One region of the Enterobacter pseudoroggenkampii genome, then DNA from elsewhere that is predicted to be linked to it. Evidence: predicted binding sites of a transcription regulator. Region 1 holds the regulator's gene; the other holds the start of a gene.
What was found. Region 1 encodes LexA, which represses DNA repair genes until DNA is damaged. Its sites were predicted from a motif close to TNCTGTATGTACATACAGNA; they were not measured.

Region 1 (4,216 bases):
CGTGATAATTATTGTAGTTAAGGATTCGGCAGTTGGTTTCACATTCGGAATCTTTAACCGTCACGATATATCGTGACGTGAAGAGAACCAGGTATTGTTTTGCCAGTGGCGGTGCCAGATAAACGCCAGCGACAACCCTCGCAGCGAGAGGAAAACGGCCAGGGCCAGCCACAAACCGTGATTACCCAGCCAGGGGAGCGTCAGCAGCGTCAGACCAAACCCGGCCGCTGCAACCGCCATACTGTTACGCATTTCCGCTCCGCGCGTCGCACCAATAAACATGCCGTCCAGCAGATAACACCAGACGCCGACCACCGGTAAGACGACTTGCCAGATGAGATAGTGACTCGCCAGCTCGCGCAGCGCAGGGATAGACGTCAGCAATGCAACGATCTGCTCACCAAAGCAGGCGTAAACCAGGCCAAACGCCAGCGCCACCAGTCCCGACTGACGGCAGGCTGCCCGCCAGACATCCCGTAGTTGCCCGCTTTCACGCGCACCGTACGCCTGCCCGGAATGCGCTTCTACCGCATAGGCAAAACCGTCCAGCGCGTAGGCGGTAAAGGTCAGTAGCGTCATCAATACCGCGTTGACCGCAACGATTTCTGGCCCCAGTCGAGCCCCGAAGACCGTCAGCGCGCCGAAGCAGAGCTGAAGCAGCAGCGAGCGCAGCATGATGTCTCGGTTAAGCGCCAGCAGCTTACGGATATTGCCGCGCCATGCGGTTTTGAGCAGCGCCAGGGAGATGCCGCGCATCGCCAGCACGCGCCAGACCATCCACAGGCCAATGATAAAGGTCCCGTATTCGGCAATCGCCGTCGCCAGCGCTGCGCCCTGCACGTTCATATGCTGGCCCATCACCAGCCAGACATCCAAAACGATATTGAGCAGGTTACCCACCACCAGCAAAATCACTGGTGCACGGGCGTACTGCACGCCCAGTAGCCACCCCAGCAGAACCAGGTTAGCCAGCGACGCGGGCGCGCTGAGCCAGCGGATTTCAAGGAACCGTCGCGCCTGCGCGAGTACCGCCTCGCTACCGCCAACAACATGAAGCGCAAGGTCGATCAGGGGCGCACGCAATAAAACGATTAACGCCCCCGCGCCAAGCGCGAGGATCAGCGGCTGGACCAGCGCTCGCGCCAGACGCAGCGGATCTTTTGCACCATAAGCCTGTGCCGTGAGCCCGGTGGTGCTCATACGCAAAAAGAGCAGCAGCATAAACAGGAAGCTGGTTGCCGTCGCGCCAATCGCCACGCCGCCAAGATAAACAGGCGAATCAAGATGGCCAATAACGGCAGTATCGACCAGACCCAGCAAGGGAACGGTAATATTGGAGAAGATCATCGGCAGAGCAAGACGCCACAATGCCTTATCGGATGCCGTCAGCAGTGACATGAAAAATACCGGGTGTGGAGAATGAAGCAGGCTACAGCGGCGCCATAGCCTGTCAGGAAGAGGTTACAGCCATTCGCCGTTGCGAATGACCCCAACCGCCAGCCCTTCGATAGAGAAGTTGTGTTCGCGCAGATCGACCACAATCGGGGAGAACTCGTTGTTTTCAGGCAGTAGCTGAACGGTGTTCCCCTGTTTTTTCAGACGCTTGACGGTCACTTCGTCGTCAATGCGCGCGACCACCACCTGGCCGTTACGCACATCCTGCGTTTTGTGCACCGCAAGCAGATCGCCGTCAAGAATACCGATGTCTTTCATCGACATACCGCTGACGCGCAGCAGGAAATCAGCGCTCGGTTTGAACATGGCTGGATCGACCTGGTAATGGCCTTCAATATGCTGCTGTGCCAGTAAAGGCTCACCGGCAGCAACACGCCCCACCAGCGGAATGCCCGTCTCTTCTTCCACCAGCAGGCGGATACCACGTGACGCGCCCGAGACAATCTCAATCACGCCCTTACGCGCCAGCGCTTTCAGGTGTTCTTCGGCAGCATTCGGAGAACGGAAGCCCAGACGCTGCGCGATTTCCGCACGCGTGGGTGGCATACCCGTCTGGCCGATATGATCCCGGATGAGATCAAACACCTCTTGCTGCCTGGTCGTTAATGCTTTCATTCCGCCCCCTGGGTGTATATACAGTTATGCTGTGAGTATATACAGTCAAAGGCGATTTTGGAACCAAAAACTGCACAAAAAACCAGGGACTTAATTATTCCTCGAGGCTCATCGGAAATGTGACCAAAGCAGCGTGACCCAGGTGATAGCGGCAGTGATAATCGCCAGCAACACGGCAGCAGAGCCCATGTCTTTTGCGCGGCCAGAAAGTTCATGGAAATCTGAACCAATGCGATCAACCACGGCCTCAATAGCGCTATTAAGAATTTCCACTATCATCACCAGAAGCACGGAACCTATAAGAAGTACGCGGGTAATCGCATCAACATCAAGGAAACAGGCGACGATCACCGCGATGATAGCGGCGATGCCCTCCTGGCGAAAGGCGGCTTCGTTGATCCACGCGGCACGGAAACCTTTCCATGAATAGCCGGCGGCTTTGATGATACGCGTTAACCCAGTGGTATTATTGGCCATTAAAAGAACCTTTTATGAAAAAAAGCGTCAGTAACAGGAACTGTAGCGCGTTTCGCTACAGCCTGAAGTATGACGGGTAACAACAGAAATTTTGCGCGCTTTCTGTTATCCTTGCGCCGCAATTGCATTATTAACCAGAGGCTTTACATCGTTTATGTCCGGCTGGCCACGAATTTACTACAAATTACTTAATTTACCATTAAGCATCCTGGTAAAAAGCAAGTCTATCCCAGCAGAACCCGCGCTGGAATTGGGGCTCGATACGTCACGTCCTATTATGTACGTTTTGCCTTATAACTCGAAGGCAGACTTACTGACGCTTCGCGCCCAGTGTCTGGCGCATGACTTACCTGACCCGCTTGAACCGCTTGAAGTTGACGGTACGCTGCTGCCGCGCTATGTGTTCATTCACGGTGGACCGCGCGTGTTTACCTACTACACGCCAAAAGAAGAGTCCATCAAGCTGTTCCATGACTATCTCGACCTGCACCGCAGCAACCCCGATCTGGATGTGCAGATGGTGCCGGTATCGGTGATGTTTGGTCGTCGTCCGGGCCGTGAAAAAGGTGAAGAGAACCCGCCGCTGCGCATGCTTAACGGCATCCAGAAGTTCTTTGCGGTCTCCTGGCTGGGGCGCGACAGCTTTGTGCGTTTCTCCCCTTCCGTTTCGCTGCGTCGCATGGCGGACGAGCACGGCACCGACAAGATCATCGCGCAAAAACTGGCGCGCGTGGCGCGTATGCACTTCGCCCGTCAGCGCCTTGCTGCCGTTGGGCCGCGTCTCCCGGCGCGTCAGGATCTGTTCAACAAGCTGTTGGCCTCCAAAGCGATTGCCCGCGCCGTTGAAGACGAAGCGCGCAGCAAGAAAATATCGCATGAGAAAGCCCAGCAGAACGCCATTGCGCTGATGGAAGAGATTGCAGCGAACTTCTCTTACGAGATGATTCGCCTGTCCGATCGTATTCTCGGCTTTACCTGGAACCGTCTCTACCAGGGCATCAACGTTCATAACGCCGAGCGTGTACGTCAGCTGGCGCATGATGGCCATGAGATTGTCTATGTTCCCTGCCACCGCAGCCATATGGACTACCTGCTTCTTTCCTACGTGCTCTATCATCAGGGGCTGGTACCACCGCACATTGCTGCCGGTATCAACCTGAACTTCTGGCCAGCAGGTCCAATTTTCCGCCGCCTGGGCGCATTCTTTATCCGTCGTACCTTCAAGGGCAACAAGCTCTACTCCACCGTGTTCCGCGAGTATCTGGGCGAGCTGTTCAGCCGCGGCTATTCCGTGGAGTACTTCGTGGAGGGCGGTCGTTCCCGTACCGGACGTCTTCTCGATCCGAAAACCGGCACGCTGTCGATGACCATTCAGGCGATGCTGCGCGGAGGAACCCGTCCCATCACGCTGGTGCCAATCTACATTGGCTACGAGCACGTGATGGAAGTGGGCACGTACGCGAAAGAGCTGCGTGGTGCAACCAAAGAGAAAGAGAGCCTGCCGCAGATGCTGCGCGGCCTGAGCAAGCTGCGTAATCTCGGTCAGGGCTACGTGAACTTCGGCGAACCGATGCCGTTGATGACGTACCTGAACCATCACGTTCCCGAGTGGCGCGAATCCATCGATCCTATCGAAGCGATTCGTCCAGCCTGGCTGACGCCAACGGTC
Region 2 (4,216 bases), on a different contig from region 1:
TATTAAGGATAGAACAATGTCGCGACATGGTTCGCGAACTAAGAGTTTTCACATGCCGTGATTAGCGAAAGGAGCCATCTCACCCACTCGGAGCGCGACGGAAGGCAGCAGGATCGGCTATCATAGAATTTTCCTGCTTCAAGAATTTTGCTTTAGTGAATCCGTCGCTTATGAAACCTCTTCGTCAACAAAACCGCCAGGTTATTAGCTATGTGCCCCGCGTTGAGCCCGCGCCGCCTGACCATGCCCTGAAAGTGGAGGGCTTTCGTGATGTCTGGCTGCTGCGGGGGAAATACGTGGCCTTTGTGCTGATCGGCGAACATTTCCGTCGCTCTCCCACGTTTACGGTGCCGGAGTCCGCACAGCGGTGGGCGATGCAGATCCGCCAGGATGAAGAGGTTGAAGAATAACAGCCATAAAAAAACCGCCTGATGGCGGTTTTTTTATTTCTACCGTGATTAACGGTGCGCCAGCTCGGCGTCGTCTTCACTTTCCAGAATCGTTTTGTCGGTCTGCTTCAGCCACTGGCTGGTCAGCGTACCGGCGGTCATGGAGCCGCTCACGTTCAGCGCGGTACGACCCATGTCGATCAGCGGCTCAACGGAGATCAGCAGGGCGACCAGCGTTACGGGCAGACCCAGCGCAGGCAGCACAATCAGCGCGGCGAAGGTTGCGCCACCGCCAACACCCGCAACGCCTGCGGAGCTTACGGTAACAATCCCGACCAGCGTGGCGATCCATACCGGATCCAGCGGGTTGATACCCACCGTCGGCGCGACCATCACGGCCAGCATCGCCGGGTACAGACCCGCACAGCCGTTCTGACCAATGGTGGCACCAAAGGAGGCAGAGAAGCTGGCGATGGATTCAGGCACGCCCAGACGACGGGTTTGCGCTTCAACGTTCAGCGGAATAGACGCGGCGCTGGAACGGCTGGTGAAGGCAAAGGTCAGTACCGGCCAGACTTTACGGAAGTATTTCAGCGGGCTGACGCCGTTCACGCCCAGCAGGATGCCGTGCACCACGAACATAATGCCCAGGCCCAGATAAGAGGCGACAACGAAGCTGCCCAGCTTAATGATGTCCTGCAGGTTAGAGCCGGCAACCACTTTGGTCATCAGCGCCAGCACGCCGTAAGGGGTGAGCTGCATAACCAGACGAACCAGCTTCATCACCCAGCTTTGCAGGGTGTCAATCGCGGTCAGAACGCGTTCGCCTTTTGGCGCGTCGTCTTTCAGCAGCTTCAGCGCCGCGACGCCCAGGAACGCGGCGAAAATAACCACGCTGATGATCGAGGTTGGGCTCGCACCGGTCAGGTCAGCAAACGGGTTCTTCGGAATGAAGGAGAGCACCATCTGCGGCACGGTCAGGTCAGCTACTTTACCCACATAGTTGGTCTGAATTGCGGTAAGACGTGCCGTTTCAGCGGTACCCTGAACCAGACCTTCTGCGGTCAGGCCAAACAGGTTGGTGACCAGCACACCCACCAGCGCGGCAATCAGCGTGGTGAACAGCAGCGTACCAATGGTCAGGAAACTGATTTTTCCTAGCTGAGTGGCGTTATGCAGGCGGGCCACGGCGCTCAGAATAGAGGCGAACACCAGCGGCATAACGATCATCTGCAGCAGCTGGACATAGCCGTTACCGACAATGTTGAACCACTGAATGGAATCTTTCAGAACTGGATTATCGGAGCCATAAATTGCCTGTAATGCCAGACCAAATACGACACCCATGGCCAGACCAACCAGCACCTTTTTCGCCAGGCTCCACTGTTTGTGGCGCGCCTGCGCGAGAAGCAATAGCAATATAACGAACACAACGACGTTCGCGATGAGTGGAAAATTCATCCCCGTTCTCCTGATTTATTATTGGGTCGGTTTTTACCGATCCTGTTGGCGGAAGGTTAGCAGAAGTGTGATGTAGCGCTTATATCCAAATGGAATGGGTTATGACAAATGGGATAATTTTGTCGGTTTACTGTTCAATCTGGTGATGAATAAAGCGATTAAACTGAAATTGCAGCGAATTAATCATCTGGGATGACCAGCGAACTGCACTGTTTTCGGGCAAGGTTTGCGGCATCCAGACGGCGTAAGCAAACAGCGCCATGCACAATACCCGCTCAAGCTGGTTACCTTTCTGCGGTGCGAGGATGGGAAAACGGAAACGCCAGCGGCAGGGCCATAGCAGCGGCACGCCCGCAGGCGTCAGCATATCGGCCAGAATATGGCTTAAATAGCCCAGCACCATCCCCTGGATGGCATCGGCGGGGACTATCCAGCTTTCAGGCACTTTTAAATAGAACAGCGTCAGCAGGCCAAACACGGCCAGCAGGCTGTGCGTAAATCCCCGGTGGCCGAACGCGCGTGCGATGGGTTTCGACACCCATTTCAGACGCTGTCCGAGGAAGGATTTAGGGTGGTCGATGTCGGGCAGCAGACAGGTCAATACGGCGGAAGGGACAATATGCCACCAGTCCCCCTGTGCCAGCACGGGGGTAAGTTCAGCGTTTTTGGCAAATACTGCGCACGCAATAGAAAAAAGCAGGTGGCCTTCCGCCGTCATGATAAAACCCACGAAACTGTCAATTCATACAGTATAGGGTTTTTATACAGTAGGCGGAAGAGGTGACGGTGTAACTGTTTGTCACAAACCGAAGGAGGGCGTTAACCGCCCTGCAGATGATGCGCCGTCAGTTCTTCCAGTGAATTAAGCTTCACGTCGGCAAGCGCAAACCGGGGGTCGTGACGGCCTTCTTCAGCGGGCACCACAATGGAGCGCATCCGCGCAGCCTTCGACGCCACCATACCGTTAACGGAATCTTCCAGCGCAACGCAGTTGAGGGGATCCAGGCCGAGCTTAGCGGCACAGTCCAGATAGACCTGCGGGTGCGGCTTGCTGTAAGGCAATTTTTCAGCGGACGCCAGCGCGTCAAAACTGTCGCGCAGTTCAAACATCGTGAGCACTTTTTCCAGCATATGCAGCGGTGAAGCGGAAGCCAGGCCAACCTTCAGCCCCTGGGCTTTACACAGCGCGACAGCCTCACGTACGCCGGGCAGCAGCGGCCGGCTCTCTTCCACCAGAGAAATGGCGCGGCTGATAATGCGTGCGGTCACCTCATTGCGATCGGGACCCACCCACGGCTGTTGGGCAAACCACAGGTCAACCACCATATCGATGCGCAGGCCCAGCGTATCGGGTAGTTCATTACGGCGGCTGATATCGACGCCCAGACTGGCCATCACATCCAGTTCGGCGCGATCCCACAGCGGTTCGGAATCGATCAGTAATCCATCCATGTCAAAAATTGCGGCAAGAATTTGGCGCGGTGTCGACATCACAACGTCTCCTTATCCAGGGTGTTCGACAGACGATACGTGCTAAGCACAATCTGCAATTTAGCATATTGCTTTTAAAGAGCGGGCGAAATTGATGACCAGCAGGTAGACTTAGGCACAAATAACGCGTCTTTATGAAGAGGAACTGATGACGTATCAACAAGCTGGACGCATTGCGGTCTTAAAACGTATTGCTGGCTGGGTGATTTTTATTCCTGCCGTCATTTCTACGCTGATTTCTGTACTCAAATTTATGTACGATCACAGCGAAAAACAGCCGGGTATCAATGCGGTAATGCTTGATTTCGCTCATGTCATGATTGAGATGATGCGTTTTAATACGCCATTTTTGAATATCTTCTGGTTTAACTCACCCACCCCGGATTTTCATCAACAGCTGAATATCGGCTTCTGGGTGATATACGCCCTGATCTTTGTTGCGCTGGCACTGCAGGCCTCTGGCGCGAGAATGAGCCGCCAGACGCGCTTTTTACGCGAAGGCGTTGAGGATCAGTTGATTCTTGAGCAGGCCAAAGGCCCGGAAGGCATGAGTCGGGAGCAGATCGAATCCCGTATTGTTGTGCCGCGTCACACCATTTTCCTGCAAATTTTCCCGCTCTATATCCTTCCCGTAATCATCATTGTGGCGGGATACTTCTTCTTCTCACTGCTCGGTTTTCTGTAAGCGATAAGGGTGGCGGCAAGGCCACCCGTTCGCGTCTCAGGCGGCAAGCATGCGCTCAAGCGCCCGCTGGGCGTTAACCAGGTGTTCTCCGCCAAAAAGAATGGCGCGGTTCATCAGCGTATAAAGCTGATACACCGGCTGGCGGTCGAGGAAGCCGGGCGGCAGGGGAGAAACAGACTGGTATCCGTCG

Region 2: the regulator LexA is predicted to act here: its motif matches at 2,583-2,602, upstream of OTG14_RS04945 (metal-dependent hydrolase).

What each region holds. Positions count from the first base shown of each region.
Region 1 is NZ_JAPMLV010000008.1:65,095-69,310, reverse strand. Features, by position in the region: gene dinF (MATE family efflux transporter DinF) at 61-1,398, opposite strand; gene lexA (transcriptional repressor LexA) at 1,462-2,070, opposite strand; gene OTG14_RS21815 (diacylglycerol kinase) at 2,179-2,547, opposite strand; gene plsB (glycerol-3-phosphate 1-O-acyltransferase PlsB) at 2,702-4,216, shown strand, end outside.
Region 2 is NZ_JAPMLV010000001.1:1,012,570-1,016,785, forward strand. Features, by position in the region: gene cedA (cell division activator CedA) at 123-410, shown strand; gene OTG14_RS04940 (L-cystine transporter) at 459-1,850, opposite strand; gene OTG14_RS04945 (metal-dependent hydrolase) at 1,978-2,568, opposite strand; gene hxpB (hexitol phosphatase HxpB) at 2,670-3,341, opposite strand; gene OTG14_RS04955 (YniB family protein) at 3,490-4,026, shown strand; gene OTG14_RS04960 (fructosamine kinase family protein) at 4,063-4,216, opposite strand, start outside.